4 regions of the Streptomyces sp. NPDC107538 genome follow, and region 3 is predicted to be linked to each of the others. Evidence: riboswitches for the same ligand, from Rfam matches in the RefSeq annotation. Region 3 holds a riboswitch; each other region holds the start of a gene.
The links. Region 3 has a riboswitch for cyclic di-AMP ahead of ACZ7MG_RS08765 (C40 family peptidase). Riboswitches for the same ligand answer to the same signal wherever they lie in the genome.
Positions count from the first base shown of each region.

Region 1: another riboswitch for cyclic di-AMP. It lies ahead of ACZ7MG_RS18820 (transglycosylase family protein); the one in region 3 lies ahead of ACZ7MG_RS08765 (C40 family peptidase).
Region 2: another riboswitch for cyclic di-AMP. It lies ahead of ACZ7MG_RS39020 (C40 family peptidase); the one in region 3 lies ahead of ACZ7MG_RS08765 (C40 family peptidase).
Region 4: another riboswitch for cyclic di-AMP. It lies ahead of ACZ7MG_RS27650 (M23 family metallopeptidase); the one in region 3 lies ahead of ACZ7MG_RS08765 (C40 family peptidase).

Region 1 covers NZ_JBVKAY010000005.1:92,046-96,985, reverse strand. The annotation lists gene ACZ7MG_RS18825 (LysM peptidoglycan-binding domain-containing protein) at 1-894, shown strand, start outside; cyclic di-AMP (ydaO/yuaA leader) riboswitch at 1,077-1,258, shown strand; gene ACZ7MG_RS18820 (transglycosylase family protein) at 1,263-1,970, shown strand; gene eno (phosphopyruvate hydratase) at 2,331-3,611, shown strand; gene ACZ7MG_RS18810 (FtsB family cell division protein) at 3,734-4,231, shown strand; gene ACZ7MG_RS18805 (DUF501 domain-containing protein) at 4,302-4,853, shown strand; gene ACZ7MG_RS18800 (Ppx/GppA phosphatase family protein) at 4,850-4,940, shown strand, end outside.
Region 2 covers NZ_JBVKAY010000019.1:30,660-35,599, reverse strand. The annotation lists gene ACZ7MG_RS39045 (8-amino-7-oxononanoate synthase) at 1-94, shown strand, start outside; gene ACZ7MG_RS39040 (DUF397 domain-containing protein) at 152-376, opposite strand; gene ACZ7MG_RS39035 (helix-turn-helix domain-containing protein) at 386-1,246, opposite strand; gene ACZ7MG_RS39030 (ATP-binding protein) at 1,512-1,970, shown strand; gene ACZ7MG_RS39025 (DUF6328 family protein) at 1,981-2,502, opposite strand; gene ACZ7MG_RS39020 (C40 family peptidase) at 2,610-3,083, opposite strand; cyclic di-AMP (ydaO/yuaA leader) riboswitch at 3,087-3,257, opposite strand; gene ACZ7MG_RS39015 (hypothetical protein) at 3,675-3,992, opposite strand; gene ACZ7MG_RS39010 (ATP-dependent Clp protease proteolytic subunit) at 4,000-4,641, opposite strand; gene ACZ7MG_RS39005 (hypothetical protein) at 4,822-4,940, opposite strand, start outside.
Region 3 covers NZ_JBVKAY010000002.1:655,201-660,140, reverse strand. The annotation lists gene ACZ7MG_RS08775 (C40 family peptidase) at 1-472, opposite strand, end outside; gene ACZ7MG_RS08770 (hypothetical protein) at 924-1,277, shown strand; gene ACZ7MG_RS08765 (C40 family peptidase) at 1,325-2,533, opposite strand; cyclic di-AMP (ydaO/yuaA leader) riboswitch at 2,543-2,715, opposite strand; gene pcrA (DNA helicase PcrA) at 2,957-4,940, shown strand, end outside.
Region 4 covers NZ_JBVKAY010000008.1:144,411-149,350, reverse strand. The annotation lists gene ACZ7MG_RS27655 (GntR family transcriptional regulator) at 1-154, opposite strand, end outside; gene ACZ7MG_RS27650 (M23 family metallopeptidase) at 359-1,147, opposite strand; cyclic di-AMP (ydaO/yuaA leader) riboswitch at 1,160-1,333, opposite strand; gene ACZ7MG_RS27645 (M16 family metallopeptidase) at 1,570-2,958, opposite strand; gene ACZ7MG_RS27640 (M16 family metallopeptidase) at 2,955-4,331, opposite strand; gene ACZ7MG_RS27635 (DNA gyrase/topoisomerase IV subunit A) at 4,749-4,940, shown strand, end outside.

The DNA of each region.
Region 1 (4,940 bases), on a different contig from region 3:
AGCGCGGACACCGGGAACGGACGCTACGGCGGCCTCCAGTTGACCCAGGCCAACTGGGAGAAGTACGGCGGTCTCGACTACGCGACGACCGCCGACCAGGCCAGCCGCTCCCAGCAGATCGCGGTCGCCGAGAAGGCGCTCGCCGACCAGGGCGTCGGCGTCTGGGCCACCTGCGGACTGCTCCACAATCTCGGCGGCGACTCCGGTTCCGCCGACGTGGACACGGGCGTGACCGACGGCTCGACGAAGGCGGACGGTTCGTCCGACGGGTCCGACACCGCAGGTACCTCCGGTACTTCCGATTCGTCCCCCTCGGCCGACGAAAGCGGCAAGACCGGCGAGACCGACAAGACCGGCAAGGCCGACGGAACCGACTCGGCCAAGTCCACCGATGCGGACGCGTCGGCCGATTCGGCCGATTCGACCGACTCCAGCGCGAACGCCGAGGGCGCCGAGGGCTCTGACGGTTCCATCAAGGTCGAAACCGGAACGAACTCGGGCAAGTCGTCACAGAACGACAGCTCTTCGACCGCCGACGACAGTGACGGCGGCACCGGCCGCCACCGTGGCGCCAGCGCCGACGAGAGCTCCGAAGCCGGCACAGAGACCGGCACCGGCACCGGCACGGACGCGGCCGGCGACGACTCCCGCTCCGCCGACTCCAAGTCCTCCGGCCGCCACGCCTCCCGCGGCGCCGACGCGGCGCGCGAGGCCGTCGACGGCGCGTACACCGTCCAGGCGGGCGACAGTCTGACGGGCATCGTGAACTCGCTCGGCCTGGACGGCGGGTGGCGCGGGCTGTACGCGGAGAACGAGGACACGGTCGGAACTGACCCGGACCTTATCCTTCCCGGTCAGACCCTCGAAGTCGGTGCCGAAACGGGCGAAAAGTAGCGACAGTTCAGGTCATGGTTCGCACCTGAATGCCCGTTTTGATCTATGTGGGAGATGAATCACAGACCCCGTGATCGTCTTTGAAATTCGGGCAATCACCTGTTTACGGTCGTGACCGCTCGCCACAGCGGGCCCCTGCGGTCGTACGCCGAATCCTGCCAACGGCCGTGAGGGAACAGTCGTCGCGTCAAGCGCCGTAGGCAGGAGCGGGGGACCCAAGGTAAGTGCCGGGCCCAGCGGTTCACGCTGGACCGGCTCGGGGTGAAGCCGCGTGATGCGAGCCGAAAGGCGAGCGTCCCGCGGCCGGGCAACTCAACCGGCCCGAACCCGACAGCTCACCTCGCAGGCGTCGGTGAGGGGATCTCTCCATGCTGTTCTCCAGCAAGGGCAAGCACCGTCGCCCGTCCAAGGCCGCTCGCGCCATCGCCGTCGCCGGTGTCACCGGCGCCGCCGCCATCGCCGCCCCGCTGATGGCCGCCGGCAGCGCCTCCGCCGCCACCGCCTCCGAGTGGGACACCGTCGCCCAGTGCGAGTCCGGCGGCAACTGGTCCATCAACACCGGCAACGGCTACTACGGCGGCCTGCAGTTCTCCGCCTCCACCTGGGCCGCCTACGGCGGTACGCAGTACGCCTCCACCGCCGACCAGGCGAGCAAGGCCCAGCAGATCGCGGTCGCCGAGAAGGTCCTCGCGGGCCAGGGCAAGGGTGCCTGGCCGGTCTGCGGCACCGGCCTGTCCAGCGCCTCGTACGACGGCGCCGCCGCCTCCAGCGGCAACTCGAACTCCGGCTCCTCCACGCAGCAGAACACGCAGAAGAGCACCCAGGAGAGCACTCAGAAGAGCACCGAGGACACCCGCGCCTCCCGCTCCTCCGAGCGCGCCACCGTCGAGACCCCGACCGGCAAGAAGGTCAAGAAGGGCGACGGCGAGTACAAGGTCGTCAAGGGCGACACCCTCAGCGCCATCGCCGAGAAGGAGAACGTCAAGGGTGGCTGGGAGAAGCTCTTCGAGCTGAACAAGGACATCATCGACGACGCCGACTTCATCTTCCCGGGCCAGCAGCTCCACCTGAGCTGACCCGTCGCAGCCCGGTGGGACGGGTCAGGCTGGGCCGAAAAATCCGGCCGCTCCCCAGCTGAACCACAGCCCGCTCACATCCGTGTCCTCCATAGTGAAGACCTCGTGAGGGCCGTCCCCCCGTCCCCACGGGCTCCCCGCCTCGGTGCGCATTCCCCCGTACGCACCGGGGCGGGGCTTTTCTTTGTTCTGTTCACTTTCTCGCCCACCCCCCCTTTGTTCCGGACTGAAACAATGGGTACCGTCTGTCTGTCCACGGGACGGTCGGTCGGCTGCCGACGGCCCGGGGGCGGTTAGGCTCTAGTCGCAAGGCCCGCGGGCCCCGCACTTTCAGCGTCACATTCCATGAAGGAGATGCTCGTGCCGTCCATCGACGTCGTCGTAGCCCGGGAAATCCTCGACTCGCGAGGCAACCCCACCGTCGAGGTCGAGGTCGGCCTCGACGACGGCAGCACGGGTCGTGCCGCCGTTCCGTCCGGCGCCTCCACCGGTGCCTTCGAGGCCATCGAGCTGCGTGACGGTGACCCGAACCGCTACCTCGGCAAGGGCGTCGAGAAGGCCGTCCTCGCGGTCATCGAGCAGATCGGCCCGGAGCTCGTCGGCTACGACGCCACCGAGCAGCGCCTGATCGACCAGGCGATGTTCGACCTGGACGCCACCGACAACAAGGGCTCCCTCGGCGCCAACGCCATCCTCGGCGTCTCCCTCGCCGTCGCCCACGCCGCCTCCGAGGCCAGCGACCTCCCGCTCTTCCGCTACCTGGGCGGCCCGAACGCGCACCTGCTGCCCGTTCCGATGATGAACATCCTGAACGGCGGCTCGCACGCCGACTCCAACGTGGACATCCAGGAGTTCATGATCGCCCCGATCGGCGCGGAGTCCTTCTCCGAGGCCCTGCGCTGGGGCGCCGAGGTCTACCACACCCTCAAGAAGGTGCTGAAGACCAAGGGCCTGTCCACGGGCCTCGGCGACGAGGGCGGCTTCGCCCCGAACCTGGAGTCCAACCGCGCCGCCCTCGACCTCATCATCGAGGCCATCAAGGAGGCCGGTTACACCCCCGGCGAGCAGATCGCCCTCGCCCTCGACGTCGCCGCCTCCGAGTTCTACAAGGACGGCGTCTACACCTTCGAGGGCAAGGAGCGCTCCGCCGCCGAGATGACGGAGTACTACGCCGACCTCGTCGCGGCCTACCCGCTCGTCTCCATCGAGGACCCGCTGTTCGAGGACGACTGGGCCGGCTGGAACACCATCACCGAGAAGCTCGGCGACAAGGTCCAGATCGTCGGCGACGACCTCTTCGTCACCAACCCCGAGCGTCTCGCCCGCGGCATCGAGGAGGGCTCGGCCAACGCCCTGCTCGTCAAGGTCAACCAGATCGGCTCGCTGACCGAGACCCTGGACGCCGTCGAGATGGCCCAGCGCAACGGCTTCAAGTGCATGATGTCCCACCGCTCCGGCGAGACCGAGGACGTCACCATCGCCGACCTCGCCGTCGCCGTGAACTGCGGTCAGATCAAGACCGGCGCCCCGGCCCGCTCGGACCGCGTCGCCAAGTACAACCAACTGCTGCGCATCGAGGAGATCCTCGACGACGCCGCGGTCTACGCCGGCCGCAGCGCCTTCCCCCGCTTCAAGGGCTGACTCCCGGCGGTCGGCAAGTAGGAAGCGTCGTACGTACGTCCCCGTACTCGGTCCCGTACCGTGTGCGGGGACGTACGCACATGCGCGCAGGAGACAGGCAGAGGCGGAAGGGGAAGCGGGACATGGCCGTGAAGGACCGGGACCGGGACCGTTTCTCCACCGCGACCCGGCTGAAGGTGCTCGGTGAGCAGACGGCCGCCCGGGTCTACCGCTCCCAGGCCAAGCGCCAGGTCCGCCGCTCCCGGCTGACCGGCCGGGCCGCGCTGCTCGCCCTCGTCCTCTGCTCGATGATCGTGGCGCTCGCCTATCCCATAAGGCAGTACGTCTCCCAGCGCGCCGAGATCGCCGACGTACGGCGGGAGCGCCAGGAGGCGCGCGAGCGCGTCGAGGAGTTGCGCGACCTCAAGGCGCGCTGGCAGGACGACGCGTACGCCGAGCAGCGCATCCGGGAGCGGCTGCACTATGTGATGCCGGGCGAGACCGGCTACACCATGATCGACCCGGACGCGGCGAAGCAGTCCCGTACGACGCAGGGGGCGGCCGACCGTCCCTGGTACACCAATGTCTGGGACGGGGTCGACAAGGCCGACGCCGCCGACAGCCGAACGGTCACCCCGTGACCGTCAGGCCGTGACCGTCACCCCGTGACCGTGAACCGATCAGCCACACCGAGGACTTGAGTAGCAGGTTATGCAGACCCCTCCGCCGCCCACCGAGCGCACCGAGCCGACCGACGCCGATGTCGAGGCCTTCCAGCAGCAGTTGGGCCGCCCGCCGCGCGGGCTGCGCGCGATCGCGCACCGCTGCCCCTGCGGACAGCCGGACGTCGTCGAGACGGCGCCGCGCCTGCCGGACGGGACGCCCTTCCCCACGACGTACTACCTGACGTGCCCGCGCGCCGCCTCCGCGATCGGCACGCTGGAGGCGAACGGCGTGATGAAGGAGATGACGGAACGCCTGGCGACGGACCCCGAACTGGCCGCCGCCTACCGGGCCGCGCACGAGGACTACATCGCCCGCCGCGACGAGATCGAGGTCCTGGAGGGCTTTCCCAGCGCGGGCGGCATGCCGGACCGGGTGAAGTGCCTGCACGTCCTCGTCGGCCACTCGCTGGCCGCCGGCCCCGGCGTCAACCCGCTGGGCGACGAGGCGATCGCGATGCTGCCGGAGTGGTGGGCCAAGGGCCCGTGCGTGGTGCCGGCGTCGGCGCCCGAGAAGACCGGGCAGGAGGACGCCCGGTGACCCGGGTCGCCGCCGTCGACTGCGGTACGAACTCCATCCGGCTCCTCGTCGCCGACGCGGACCCGGCCACCGGTGAACTCGTCGAGC
Region 2 (4,940 bases), on a different contig from region 3:
CGGCGTCTCGCGGCTGCGGTTGACCGCCCGCGCGGATCTCACGCGGGGGCAGATCGACCGAGCCGTGGGGATCATCGGCGATACGCGACCGTGAGTCGGCGTCCCGGCCGAGCGTCGCCGTAAGCGGAAGTGCTCGCGCTGTCGGTGGGGGTCACCGCAGCGTGGTGATGAATCCCTCCCAGGCGTCGGGGTCGAACAGCAGGGCGGGCCCCGCCGTGTTCTTCGAGTCGCGTACGGCCACCAGACCGGCCCAGCGGCCGGGCCCGGGACGGGCCGTCTCCACGCAGTTGTTCATTCCGGTGCTGCGACTGCTGCGCAGCCATCGCACTCCGCGCAGTTCGGTACTGGTGGGTACGTTCCGAGGCAGTGCGGACATGGTGCCTCCTTACGCGCCGGCGGCTAGCCCGGCGATGTAATCCAACGAGTCCTCGGGCGAAAGGGCGTGGATCTGAAGGGTGTTGAAGGCCTCGACATACGCCTTGAGGTCTTCTTTCCGTTCGAGGTAGAGGCTACTCGTCAAGTGGTCGAGAACAACCACGTCCAGATCAGATGTGCTCCTAAATGAGAAAATTACGAAAGGCCCGGTGACGCCGATATGCGCCCCGGCAGTGAACGGGAGCACCTGCAGTCGCACTTGGGGAAGGCGCGCCGCCTCCACCAGACGGACCAGCTGCCGGGTCATGATCTCGGGCCCGCCCACCTCACGTCGGAGAACGCCCTCGTCGAGCACCGCGCTCAGCCGCATCGGCGGGTTCCCGCGCAGCACTTCCTGCCGCGCCAGCCGCACTTCCACGAGCGCGTCGATTTTGTCGTCTTCCAGCCCCTCCACCGCGGCCCGGGTCACCGCCCGCGCGTACTCGGGGATCTGCAGCAGCCCCGGCACCACCGAGGTCTCCAGCGTCCGCATCCCGCCGGCCTGCGACTCCAGACTGATGAAGTCCCGGTACGTCGGCGGCAGTACACCCCGGTACGCGTGCCACCAGTTGTGCCGCCCGCCGCCGTCCTCGGAGCCCGCGAGCGCCAGCAGCAGCTCCCGTAACTCGGTGTCGTCGACGCCGTACGCGTCCAGGAGCTTGCGTACGTCCGCGGGCTTCACCCCGCTGGCGCCCGTCTCGATCCGGCTCACCTTGGACTGGTGCCAGCCCACCCGATGGGCCGCCTCGATACTGGTGAGCGCGGAACGGGTGCGCAGGACACGCAACTCGGCACCGAGCTTGCGGCGGCGCACCGCCGGACCGTACTGCATGGGACTCTCCTTCCACCCGGTGCGCGAAGTCGGGACGACGACGGAAGTCGGGGTGACGACAGAGGATGGACGAAACCCCCACCCAAATACGGTCGGCCGTCGGATAGTTCACCGCTTCGAGCGACAGATATATGCATATCTTGGTGGATCGCCACCCGAGACGGCCCAGGTAGTGGCAGTCTGGCGCGAAGCACCAGTCCGGGACCGTAGTCGAACCATCCGCTCCCTGTCGGACACCGGTCCCGTGGGAAAGGGACGCCTCGCCATGGCAGATCACCTGGAAGCATCCGTCACTCTGCCGAGCGATCCCGCCTCGGTGTCCGCGGCCCGGAACTACGTCGCCAGTGTGCTCGCCGAATGGGGCCTGCCGGGCGACACCGACATCGCGGACACCGTGCGCCTGATCGTGTCCGAACTCGCCACCAACGCCGTCCAGCACACCCTGGGCCAGTCGCCCACCTTCACGGTGGACCTCGCGCTGGACCGCGACGAGCACCTGCGCATCGGCGTCACCGACAGCCATCCACGCTTCCCGAAACGGCTGCCGGCCGCCGTCCAGCAGGACAACGGCCGGGGCATGGTCATCATCCGCTGGCTGACCGCCGAGTGCGGCGGCAGGCTGAGCGTCAGACCCACGCGGGAGGGCGGCAAGACGGTGGCGATCGAACTTCCGTGGACGGTCCCCGTGCAACCGGTCACGGCAGGCGGCCCCCAGGAGACCTGAGAGAGTCCGCTTACCGGGGGGATTCCGCGGACCTGGGGGATTTCTCGGACCCGAGGGATTTCGCGCGTCCCACCAGCTGCGGCAGCACACCCCACAGGAACACACATCCGACGAGTGTGCCGGTACCGGCGAGGATGCCGGCCGTCCGGTCGAGCGTCACATCCACGACCAGCAGGACGGATCCGGCGAAGGCGAATATCAGCACCGCCAGGCCGGTGCCTGCCAGCCGGGAGGAGACCCGGACGATGACGGGCTTGGCGTTCTGCCCGAAGAGCGAGCGGTGCAGTGCGGCCGGGGCGGTGAAGAGGGCCGCCGCGAGGACCGCGAGGAGCAGGGTGGTGACATAGGTGGCGCGCTGTACGGAGTCCAGGTCCGGGAAGCGCGGCGTGAAGGCCAGCGTCAGCAGGAACGCGAAGAGGATCTGCACCCCGGTCTGGGTGACCCGCAACTCCTGGAGCAACTCGGAGAAATTGCGGTCGGCGCGTTCGAGGGGGGTCTCGTTGCGTGCGGGGACGGTGCGTTCGTCGGCCATGGGCGGACGGGTAACCAGATCCAGCCGTGGCACGCCCGTCGGTAGCACGCCTGTCGGTAGCACGCCTGTCGGGGGCGGCGGAGCCCTCCGCCGCCCCCGACGGTGGGTCAGCGGACCCGGCCGTACCAGACGTTCTTCGTCCAGAGCTTCTGCAGCCGGACGACGTCACCCGTCTTCGGCGAGTGCCAGATCTTTCCCTTCCCCGCGTAGATACCGACGTGGTAGACGTTCGAGCCCGAGTGGAAGAAGACCAGGTCTCCGAGCTTGCGGCTGCTCGCGGAGATGTGCTTCGTCTTGTTGTACTGCTGCTGAGCAGTACGGGGCAGCTTCTTGCCCGCCTTCTTGAACGAGTAGAGCGTCAGCCCTGAGCAGTCGAACCTGCCCGGGCCCGTGGCGCCGTACTTGTAAGGGGAGCCCTTCTTGGAAGCCGCGACCTTGAGTGCCTTCGACGCCACTGTGGCGGCCTCGGCGCCGGATGCGGCGCCCGGGACCACGATGCTGCCGCTGACAGCGGCGATGGTCAGAGCCGAGGCCGTGCCGGCCCGGGTCAACAGCGACGGGACACGATTCAGCGCAGTCATGCGCAACCCTTCGTCAGCCGCCTGTGAAGGATGACCTGTCGGATTCGGGCTGGCGAAGTTGCCCGGCCGCTGACGCGGCTTCACCCCAAGGGCTGCTCGGCCCGGTCATGGCGTGACCGTTCCGGCGACCCGTCGTGCTTGGGTCCTCCACTCCTGCCGATGCACTCCTGTCGACCGGTCATCCGGGTAGCGGCAGGACTCGGCGTCCACCCGGATCGCCCCGCCGCTGCGGCGGGGGCTTGTCGTCAGGAAGGGATCTTGGCGTACGGACGTCCGAAAATCCCAACGGAACCGTGGATTTGTGGTCTTACTCACCACTCGACCGTTCGGGTGGACAGAGCCTTTTCGGCTGGTGTGTCCCACTGGTCGAGGAGGTCCGCACCAGCACCGGAATGATGCGTTCCGGCCATGTACCAGGCATGTTGCGCAACTTCACAGGTCCTCATGACGTATGGGCCGATGGGTCGATCGTGGTAGGCCGTCCGGAGGGCGCGAAACCCGGACCGGACACTCCGTCAGTAGTACGGCGAACGGCCCGCGATCGGTTCAGACGGGTGAGTCGCCCCGTCCTCGGCGGGTGAGTCGCCCGGTTCAGGCCGGTGAGTCCTCGGGCTCCGGCGGCAGGGCCACCCGGCCGGCCCGCCGCTCCCCGTCGAGAACCCGCAGAGCTCGCGCGAGCGTCGGGGCGTGCACCTCGTTCTCCCCACGCTTGTGCATCAGTTCGAGCGCCTCGCGCAGTGCGATCGCCTTGGCGACGAGCGCCTGCGCCGCACGCAACCCGCGGTACGTGTCGCCCGGACGCGCCGGATTGATCCGGCCGAGCAGATCGACCACGTCCAGGTAACGGTCGATCAGCTCCGCCTCGGCGCGGGTGAGCGCGGGCAGCGGCGGCAGTTCGGGTGGCAGCATCCGCGCCTCACCTCGCGCCGGGGAGCGTGTGCGAACCCTTACGGCTCGGGATCACCCGGTCGGCCAGGCCGTACGCCACCGCCGCCTCGGCGTCGAGGAACATGTCCCGCTCGATGTCGGCGCTGATCCGCTCCGGGCTCCGCCCCGTGTGCCGGACGAGCATCTCCTCCAGCATCCGGCGGTTGCGCGTCAACTCCTGGGCCTGGATGACCAGATCGCTCGTCTGCCCCTCGATCCGGTCGGTCACCTCCGGCTGATGGATCAGCACGCGTGCCCCCGGCAGCATGAACCGCTTGCCGGGCGTGCCCGCCGCCAGCAGCACCGCGGCGGCCGAACCCGCCTGCCCCAGACAGATGGTCTCCACGTCACAGGTGACGAAGCGGATCGTGTCGTAGAGCGCCGTCATCGCGCTGAACGAGCCGCCCGGCGAGTTGATGTAGAGCGAGATGTCGCGGTCCGGCGACTGGTACTCGAGGTGCATGAACTGCGCCATCACGTCGTTCGCCGAGGTGTCGTCGATCGGCGTCCCGAGGAACACGATCCGCTCCTCCAGCAGCTTCGAGTACGGATCCATCGTTCGGTGACCCGCACTGGTGCGCTCGGTGAACTCGGGCAGCACATGACGGGCCGACGGGCGGTTCGCGGGCATGGGAGCGCCTCCTCTGATCGACTTCTGTAAAAAATGTACAGGACGTACGTAGCCGGGGGGAGGGGGCAGGAGGGGGAAGGGGCGGGATCGGCTGAAAGCGAAAATCCCCGCGGGGCGAGGCTCCGCGGGGATCTTGCGTGGGATCGTGCCCGGTCGAGTGGGTGCTGGGGCGAGCGGTCCTCAGTTGAGTGGCGCCGGGGCGGGGGTCCCGTAGAAGGTGACCGGCGGCCAGCCGCGGGTGGCGGCGAGTTCGTTCAGGGCCTCCGCCACCTCCAGCGCGGTGATCCGCTGCGCGGCCG
Region 3 (4,940 bases):
TCTCCAGGAGCTGCTTCCGTACGCTCGCCACGTCGGCCGAGTGCCGGCTGCCGACGCGCTCGGCGAGGGCGGCGCCGTCCAGGTACCGGTCCGGGTCGGCGGAGAGCGCGAGCTGCCAGGAGGGGTCCATGCCCCCGCCGCGGTACTGCGCGGCCGCGACCGAGCCGAGTTCGTCGCGGGACGAGTTGAGCCGGTCGGTGCGGCGGGCGGCCTGGTCGCGCAGCTCTTCGAGGTTCTCCTGGGCCTTGTCGGCCTTCTCCTTCGCGCCGTTGTACTTCTCGGTGGCGACCTCGGCCTCTTGGTAGAGCTTGTCCACCTTCGCCTTGACCTGGTCGGGCGTGAGCTGTGGATCGGCGTGCCCGGTGCCGTCGAAACCGGTCGCGGTCGCCGCGCCCGCGAGGGCGAACGTCGCGGCCGTGCGGACCGTGTGGCCGCCGAGTGAGCGCTGTCTGGGCTTGCGGTGCGCTGCCACGTGGGGTGCGTGTCCTCTCCGTACGACCGCCGTCCGCGGTACGGACATCGTCTGCCCGTACGGACCGCCTGGGGGGAGCGGTGACACGTCCGGCGGCGGCCCGCACAGGGGGAGCGGGACGCCGCCGGACCTTCTCGGCGGGGGTGGCCGACTGCCGCCCCTGGCCCGGGCGGCGGTGGGGAGCCGGTCACCTGAGGGAGGACGCTAAACCTGACTGTGAGGGTCCGGTAACGCGTTGTACGGAAGTGGCGTGCACCGACCGTGAGGTGACCGTATGTGACCGTGATCCCGTCCTGGCGCCGCCGACTTCACGCTGTGCGATGACCGATGCGGTGATTTCGGACCAAGCGGGGGTGTGGCGGTGCTATGCGGCGCATATATGCAAGATCGACAGAGCGTCTCGGCCGCCCCGGTGCCCGGCGGGGCGTGGGCCTCTCATTAGGCTCCGCGCATGGACGTCCTCATCCACATCCTCGTCGCCCTCCACATCATCGGCATCGCCTCGCTCCTGGGCGGTTTCCTCACCCAGATGAAGGCCATGGGGCAGGGCACCGCCCGCTTCGTCCCGGCCATGCTCCACGGCGCCCTCACCATGCTGGTCACCGGCGCCCTCCTCGTCGGCCTCAACCAGGCCGACGACCAGCCCGTGAACAACATCAAGATCGGCGTCAAACTCGCCCTGCTGATCGTGATCCTCGGACTGGTCTACGTGAAGCGGGACGACGAGACGGTGGAGAAGCCGCTGTTCGGACTCGTGGGCGCCCTGACCGTCGCGAACATCTTCATCGCGGTGCTCTGGACCTGACGGACCCGCCCAGCCCAGCCCCGCGCCGACCATCCGCGGCCCCGCCGCTACGCCGGTCGCACCACGCTGTGGATCGACGACTCGCCGTCGTAGAAGACCGACTCCTCGCGGACGTACGTGCCCGGCTTCGGGGCGTGGATCATCATGCCGTTGCCGATGTAGAGGCCGACGTGGCCGATGTTGTCGTAGAAGAAGATCAGGTCGCCGGGCCTGGCGTTCGCCAGGGAGACGGTGGTGCCGCTGTCGACCTGGTCGTAGGTGGTGCGGGGGAGGTCGACGCCGGCGGCCTTCCAGGCGGCCTGGGTGAGGCCGGAACAGTCGTAGGAGCCGGGGCCGGTGGCGCCCCAGACGTACGGCTTGCCGATCTGCGCGCGGGCGAAGGCGAGGGCCTTGGCGGCCTTCGAGGCGTACGTGGAGTCCTCGGCGGTGGCGGCGGTCTCGGTGGTGGTGCCGGTCGACGCCTCCGTGCCGGTGGAGGGCTTCTCCTGGACCGTCCCCTGGGTTCCCTGGGTTCCCTGGGCGCCCTGGGTCCCCTGGGCCGTCTGTGCCGCCGCCTGCTGCCGCGCGAGTTCCTCGGCCTTGCGGTCGGCCTCCTCCTGCTCGCGCTGTTCGATCGCGGCGAGCCGGGCCTTCTCCTCGGCGGTGAGGGTGGAGAGCAGTTCGCGGGCCTCGGCCAGCTTCGCCTGGACCGTGGCCTTGCGGGCCTTGAGGGTCTTCTGCGACTCGGTGAGCTGTTCGAGGCTGTCGCTCGCCTCCTGGCGCTGCTCCGTCGCCTCGGCCTGCTCGGTGACGTATGCGTCGACGGCTTCCTGCTGACGGTCCGTCAACCGGTCCATCAGCTGGTTCTGGTCGAAGTAGGCCTGCGGGTCGTCCGCCAGGAGCAGTGAGGCCTGGTCGGGGGCGGCCGCGCCGTCGCGGTACTGGGCCGCGGCGAACGAACCCAGCTCCTCCCGCGTCTCGTTGAGCTTCTCCTGGCGCTTGGCGACGGTTTCGAGGAGGGTCTCGACCTGCTTCTTCTGCTTGGTCGTCCGCTCCTTGGCCGCGTTGTAGTTCTCGGTCGCCGATCCGGCCTTGCGGTAGAGGTCGTCGACCTTCTTCTCGACTTCCTCCAGGCTCGGCTTGTCGTCGGTCGAGGGCGAGGCCGCGGCCGTCTGCGAGAGCAGGGCCACGGAGGTGAGTGCGGCGGTGGCGAGGGCGGGGGTGCGGATGCCCGCGCGCGTCCGGCCGGCCGGACGCGGCTTGCGGTGCGGCGCCATGGTTCGGCGTCTCCTTCCGTTGTCCGCCTACCGAGTTAGCTGTCGGGTTCGGGCGCAAGCTTCGGAAGGTTTGCCCTACGACCCTTGCCGCGTGCGGCGGTCGGGCCGATTCACCCCGGAGGTCGGTGGGTCCCCGGCTCCGGCGCCCACGTAAGGCGTACCGGACTCGGCGGAGGCCGTGCGGCCCGGCGACGTTCGCCGGTTGGGTCGTACGGTCCTAGGGAAGAAGCTAGCCAACTCGTGTGGCCCGTGTGAAGGTTGATGTTCGATATGCCCGATACGTTTTCGTGACCTTAGCCTCTTCGGCGCGACAGGCGGTAGGCTCGATCGCTCACCGTCGTACGGCGGTCGCGGTGCGTGGCGGATGTGGACTTCCCGGGGCGGCCTCTCGCTGTCAGTGGGGGCGCCTAGACTCGGAGAGCGATGAGCAGCCTCTTTGACGACAGCTTCCTGGCGGACCTCCAGGCCCCCCGCGGCCACGCGGAGGAGCCCCCGCCGCCGCCCGAGGACGATCACGTACCGGAGCCGCTTCCGGACGATCTGTTCGGCGGGAAGTTCGACGCGCCCCCGGACCGGGACGCGTACTACCGCGACGGCGCCCCCCGCCCCGCGATCGACGCGGCGGCGCTCCTGGACGGGCTGAACGACAACCAGCGCGCGGCCGTGGTCCACGCGGGCTCGCCCCTGCTCATCGTGGCCGGCGCCGGCTCCGGCAAGACCCGGGTGCTCACCCACCGCATCGCCCATCTGCTCGGCGAGCGGCGGGTCCATCCCGGCCAGATCCTCGCGATCACCTTCACCAACAAGGCCGCCGGCGAGATGAAGGAGCGCGTCGAGCAGCTCGTCGGACCGCGCGCCCACGCCATGTGGGTCATGACCTTCCACAGCGCCTGCGTACGGATCCTGCGGCGGGAGAGCAAGAAGCTCGGCTTCACCTCCTCCTTCTCGATCTACGACGCCGCCGACAGCAAGCGGCTGATGGCGCTCGTCTGCCGTGATCTGGACCTCGACCCCAAGCGCTTCCCGCCCAAGTCCTTCAGCGCCAAGATCTCGAACCTGAAGAACGAGCTGATCGACGAGGAGGACTTCGCCGCGCAGGCCGCCGACGGCTTCGAGAAGACCCTCGCCCAGGCCTATGCGATGTACCAGTCGCGCCTCCGCGAGGCGAACGCGCTGGACTTCGACGACCTGATCATGACGACGGTCAATCTGCTGCGCGCCTTCCCGGACGTCGCCGAGCACTACCGCCGCCGCTTCCGGCATGTCCTGGTCGACGAGTACCAGGACACCAACCACGCCCAGTACGCCCTGGTCAGAGAGCTGGTCGGCACCTCCGAGCACCCCGTCGACGTACCGCCCAACGAGTGGGACGTACCGCCCGCCGAACTCTGTGTCGTGGGTGACGCCGACCAGTCGATCTACGCCTTCCGCGGCGCGACGATCCGCAACATCCTCCAGTTCGAGGAGGACTACCCGGACGCGACGACGATCCTGCTGGAGCAGAACTACCGCTCCACGCAGACGATCCTCTCCGCGGCCAACGCGGTCATCGAGCGCAACGAGTCCCGCCGCCCGAAGAACCTGTGGACCAACGCGGGCGCGGGCGCGCGGATCACCGGCTATGTCGCCGACACCGAGCACGACGAGGCCCAGTTCGTGGCCGACGAGATAGACCGGCTGACGGACGCGGGCGACGCGAAGGCCGGAGATGTCGCGGTCTTCTATCGGACGAACGCCCAGTCCCGAGTCTTCGAAGAGGTGTTCATCCGCGTCGGCCTGCCCTACAAGGTCGTCGGCGGTGTCCGCTTCTACGAGCGCAAGGAGGTCCGGGACGTCCTCGCCTATCTGCGCGTTCTCGCCAACCCGGAGGACTCCGTCCCGCTGCGCCGTATCCTCAATGTGCCCAAGCGCGGTATCGGCGACCGCGCCGAGGCGATGATCGACGCCCTCTCGCAGCGCGAGAAGATCAGCTTCCCGCAGGCCCTGAAGCGCGTCGACGAGGCGTACGGCATGGCGGCCCGGTCGACGAACGCGGTCAAGCGGTTCAACACGCTGATGGAGGACCTGCGGACCGTCGTCGAGTCCGGGGCCGGACCGGCGACCGTCCTGGAGGCGGTCCTCGAACGCACCGGCTATCTCGCCGAGTTGCAGGCCTCCACCGACCCCCAGGACGAGACCCGGATCGAGAACCTCCAGGAACTCGCCGCCGTCGCCCTGGAGTTCGAGCAGGAGGCCGGGGCCGCGGAAGGCGAGACCGAGGGCGACGCGCCGGCCGCGGCACCCGCCGGCCTCGCCGCCTTCCTGGAGCGGGTGGCGCTGGTCGCCGACTCCGACCAGATCCCGGACGAAGAGGAGGACGGCTCGGGCGTCATCACGCTCATGACCCTCCACACCGCCAAGGGCCTGG
Region 4 (4,940 bases), on a different contig from region 3:
CCTCCAGGGTGCGCAGCGCCTCGCGCACGGGGACCCGGCTGACGCCGTACCGGCGGGCGAGCAGTTCCTCGGTGAGACGGCTGCCGCGCTCGTAGACACCCGCGACGATGTCATCCCGGATCGCCGTGCATACCGAGTGCGCCGGAATACGCATGACCGACCTCCGTCTTAATCCCCGTGAAACGTCGATAGTTGACGTGTGTTCCAGCGACTCTATTGCAGCGAGCCGGAATTTCCGATGGCGGGCCGGAATCCAGGGATATTTTTTGGACAGGAGGTACGTCACGTCACCACAGGTACGCACAACGAGGAAAGCCCCGGCTCGATGAGCCGGGGCCTCCTCAAAGCGGTGGGTCCGTCAGACGTTCACACCGTGCGAGCGCAGATACGCGACGGGGTCGATGTCCGAGCCGTACTCGGCGGTCGTCCGGGCCTCGAAGTGCAGGTGCGGGCCGGTGACGTTGCCGGTCGCCCCGGAGAGGCCGATCTGCTGGCCGGGCGTGACCGTCTGGCCGACGGAGACGCCGATGGACGACAGGTGGCCGTACTGGGTGTACGTGCCGTCAACCATCTTGATCACGATGTTGTTGCCGTACGCACCGCCCCAGCCCGCCTCGACGACGGTGCCGGAGCCGACCGCGAGGACGGTGGTGCCGGACGCGGCGTGGAAGTCGACACCGGTGTGGCTGCCGGAGGACCAGACGGCGCCGCCGGCCTTGTAGCCGGTGGAGATGTAGGAGCCGCTGATGGGCGAGACATAGGTGTTCAGGCGCTCGCGCTCGGCCGCGCGGGCGGCACGGGCCTTGATCTCCTCGCGCTCCTTGGCGGCGGCACGTTCCTGCTCGGCCTTCTCGGCGGCGGCCTTGCGGGCCTCCTCCTGCGCCTTCTTCTTGACGGCGGCCACCTCGGCGGCCTGCTCCTGGGCGGCGGCCTGTGCGTCGACCTGATCGGCGACCGTGTCGCCGAGGGTGATGATCTGGTTCAGGCCGGTCTGCTCGACGGCGGGCTCCTCCGCGGCGAGCGCGGGTCCGGCCAGGGTCCCGAAGACACCGGTGGTGGTGAGAGCGGCGACGCCCACGTTCCTCGTGGTCGTGCGCTGTACACGGCCGGGACGGCGGTGCTTCCCGGGGGCGCGGGTGAACGCCATGAAGTGGCTGGTCCTTTCCTTCCCTCTCGCCTACCGGGTTAGCTGACGGGTTCGGAGCAGGAAGGTCTCCTACGGCTGCCCCCCGTTTCGCGTGGCTCGCGAAGGGCACCCGATTCACCCCAGGGACTTCGGTGGGTCCCCGGCTCCCCTGGCTCGCGCCATACGGGGACTCGGCGATGACTGTCCGGTGCCGCGGCTGCGGCGAACATCTGACGAACAGCCGGACCGACGCTAAGTGGGCCGTCTTCGAAATAACAAACGGATCACAGGATTTGTTAACTACGCCACAGGTCAGACACGCAACCTCCGCCATCAATACGGACAAACATGGGCCCTGGTGACTCTTCAGTCACCAGGGCCTCACGCGCGTGCGCCGTTCCGTCCGGTTTCTCCTCGGCTTCCGCCCTGCCTCTACTCGGCCTCTACTCGGCGGGTACGACGGTGACTTCGCCGATTCCGAGGGCCCTGACCGGCTCCTCGATCTGCGCGGCGTCCCCGACGAGGACGGTCACCAGACGGTCCACCGGGAAGGCGCTCACGGCGGCCGCGGTGGCCTCCACGGTGCCGGTGGCGGCGAGTTGGCGGTACAGCGTCGACTGGTAGTCGTCCGGCAGGTACTGCTCGACCTGGTCGGCCAGCGTGCTCGCCACGGCCGCGGCCGTCTCGAACTTGAGGGGGGCGACCCCGACCAGGTTCTGTACGGCGACGTCGCGTTCGGCGTCGGTCAGCCCCTCGGCGGCCAGGGTGCGCAGGACCGTCCACAGGTCGTCGAGCGCCGGACCGGTGTTCGGGGTGTCCACGGAGCCGCTGATGGCGAGCATGGCGACACCGGAGCCGTCGGGCGCGGAGCGCAGCACCTGGCCGAACGCGCGCACCCCGTAGGTGTAGCCCTTCTCCTCGCGCAGCACGCGGTCCAGCCGGGACGTGAGGGTGCCGCCGAGGCAGTAGGTGCCGAGTACCTGGGCCGGCCACACCCGGTCGTGGCGGTCGGCGCCCACCCGGCCGATGAGCAACTGCGTCTGCACGGAGCCCGGACGGTCCACGATGATCACGCGGCCGGTGTCGTCGGCGGTCACCGACGGCACGGCGCTCGGCTTGGCCGGGGAGCCCGTCCACGCGCCCAGGGTGTCGCCGAGCAGCGCGTCGAGGTCGACGCCGGTGAGGTCGCCGACGATCACGGCGGTGGCCGTCGCGGGGCGTACATGCCGCTCGTAGAAGGCGCGTACGGCCGCGGAGTCGATGCCCTCGACGGTCTCCTCGGTGCCCTGGCGGGGCCGCGACATCCGGGAGGCGGCCGGGAACAGCTGCCGGGAGAGCTCCTTGGCGGCCCTGCGGCCGGGGCTGGCGGTCTCGTGCGGGATCTCGTCGAGCCGGTTGGCCACCAGCCGCTCGATCTCGCTGTCGTCGAACGCGGGGGCCCGCAGGGCGTCGGCGAGCAGCCCGAGGGCCTTCTCCAGCCGCGACACGGGCACTTCGAGGGACAGGCGTACGCCGGGGTGGTCGGCGTGCGAGTCGAGGGTGGCGCCGCAGCGCTCCAGCTCGGCGGCGAACTCCTCGGCCGAGTGCTTGTCGGTGCCCTCGGAGAACGCCCTGGTCATGATGGTGGCGACACCGTCGAGACCGGCCAGCTCGGCGTCCAGGGGCGCGTCGAGGACGACCTCGACGGCGACGACCTGCTGGCCGGGGCGGTGGCAGCGCAGCACGGTCAGGCCGTTGTCCAGGGTGCCGCGCTCGGGCGCCGGGAACGCCCAGGGGCGGGCGTCGCCGGCCTGGGGCTGCGGGTGGAAGTCCATGGTCGCGAGCTCGGTCACTTCGCCGACTCCTCGGTCTCGTCGGTGGTTTCGGCGGCCTCGGCCGCGACGCCTTCCTCTTCGGCGTCCTCTTCGGCGGCGACGGGCTCGTACACGAGCACCGCGCGGTTGTCGGGCCGCAGGCGGGCCTTGGCGATCTCCTGGACCTCGTCGGCCGTCACCTCCAGGACGCGGTCGACGGCGGTCAGGGCGAGCTTCGGGTCACCGAACAGGACCGCGAACCGGCACAGTTCGTCGGCGCGGCCGGCGACCGTGCCGAGCCGGTCCAGCCACTCGCGCTCCAACTGGGCCTGGGCGCGCTCCATCTCCTCCGCCGTGGGACCCTCGGCGGCGAACCGGGCGAGTTCCTCGTCGACGGCGGCCTCGATCACGGGGACCTCGACGTCGCCGGAGGTCTTCACGTCCATCCAGGCCATGGAGGGCGCCTTGGCCAGCCGCAGCAGGCCGAATCCGGCCGTGACGGCGGTGCGGTCACGGCGGACGAGCCGGTTGTACAGGCGGGACGACTCGCCGCCGCCGAGGATCGTGAGCGCCAGGTCGGCGGCGTCGCACGCGCGCGTGCCGTCCTCCGGCAGCCGGTAGGCGGCCATCAACGCGCGCGCGGGGACGTTCTCCTCGACGACCTCGCGCAGCTGCTCGCCCATGATGTCGGGCAGGGCGCCGTCGCGGGGCACGGGCTTGCCGTCGTAGGAGGGGATGGAGCCGAAGTACTTCTCGACCCAGGCGAAGGTCTGCTCCGGGTCGATGTCGCCGACGATCGACAGGACGGCGTTGTTGGGCGCGTAGTACGTCCGGAAGAACTGCTGGGCGTCCTCCAGGCTGGCCGCCTCCAGGTCGTCCATGGAGCCGATCGGCGTGTGCCGGTAGGGGTGGCCTTCCGGGTAGGCCAGGCGGAAGATCTTCTCGAAGGCGGTGCCGTAGGGGACGTTGTCGTACCGCTGGCGGCGCTCGTTCTTGACCACGGCCCGCTGGTTGTCCAGGTTCTTCTGGTCGAGCGCGAGCAGCAGGCTGCCCATGCGGTCGGCCTCCAGCCACAGCGCCAGCTCCAGCTGGTGGGTGGGCATGGTCTCGAAGTAGTTGGTGCGCTCCCAGCTGGTGGTGCCGTTCAGCGAACCGCCCGCGCCCTGGACCAGCTCGAAGTGGCCGTTGTCCTTGACCTGGCCCGAGCCCTGGAACATCAGGTGCTCGAAGAGGTGGGCGAGGCCCGTGCGGCCCTGGACCTCGTGGCGCGAACCGACGTCGTACCAGAGGCACACCGCGGCGACCGGGGTCAGGTGGTCCTCGGAGAGCACCACCCGCAGGCCGTTGTCCAGCTGGCGCTCCCTCACTGTCAGGCCTTCGGAGCCGGCCTCGGCTGTGGCCGTGTGACCCATGGGCGGTACGTCCCTTCGATCGCTGTGCTGTGGTCGTCGCTGTGCTGTCGTCGTCGCCGTGCTGTGGTCGCGGAATCCGTGGTCGTGTCCGTCGTGGGATCGTCGCGGAAACCGCTGTTCTCCTGCCGGTCCCGCCACTGTATGCAAGCGCGCGGACCCCTGGAGAAGTTCCCGGGGCGCGTACGCCGAGAGCGAGACCGGGGTTGCCACCCGCGGTCTCTGGTTAAGGTCGGCGCACGCTGTTGACGCGGCGGCCCGGAAGGGCGTGCCCGGCGGTCGGCGCCGGGTCGTGTCGGGCTTGTCAGTGCGGCAGTCCACAATGGTGCGCGTCAGATCCCATTCACGTCTCGGTGACAGTGGACCGCCAGACGTGAGCGCCCCGTAGGTGAGCGACCAGAAAAAGAGGAGCCGGCAGCGATGGCCCGCCGCAGCACGAAGACCCCGCCGCCCGACGACGCGTTCGAGGAGCGGATCCTCGACATCGACGTCGTCGACGAGATGCAGGGCTCCTTCCTGGAGTACGCGTACTCGGTCATCTACTCCCGAGCCCTGCCGGACGCCCGTGACGGTCTGAAGCCGGTGCACCGCCGGATCGTCTACCAGATGAAC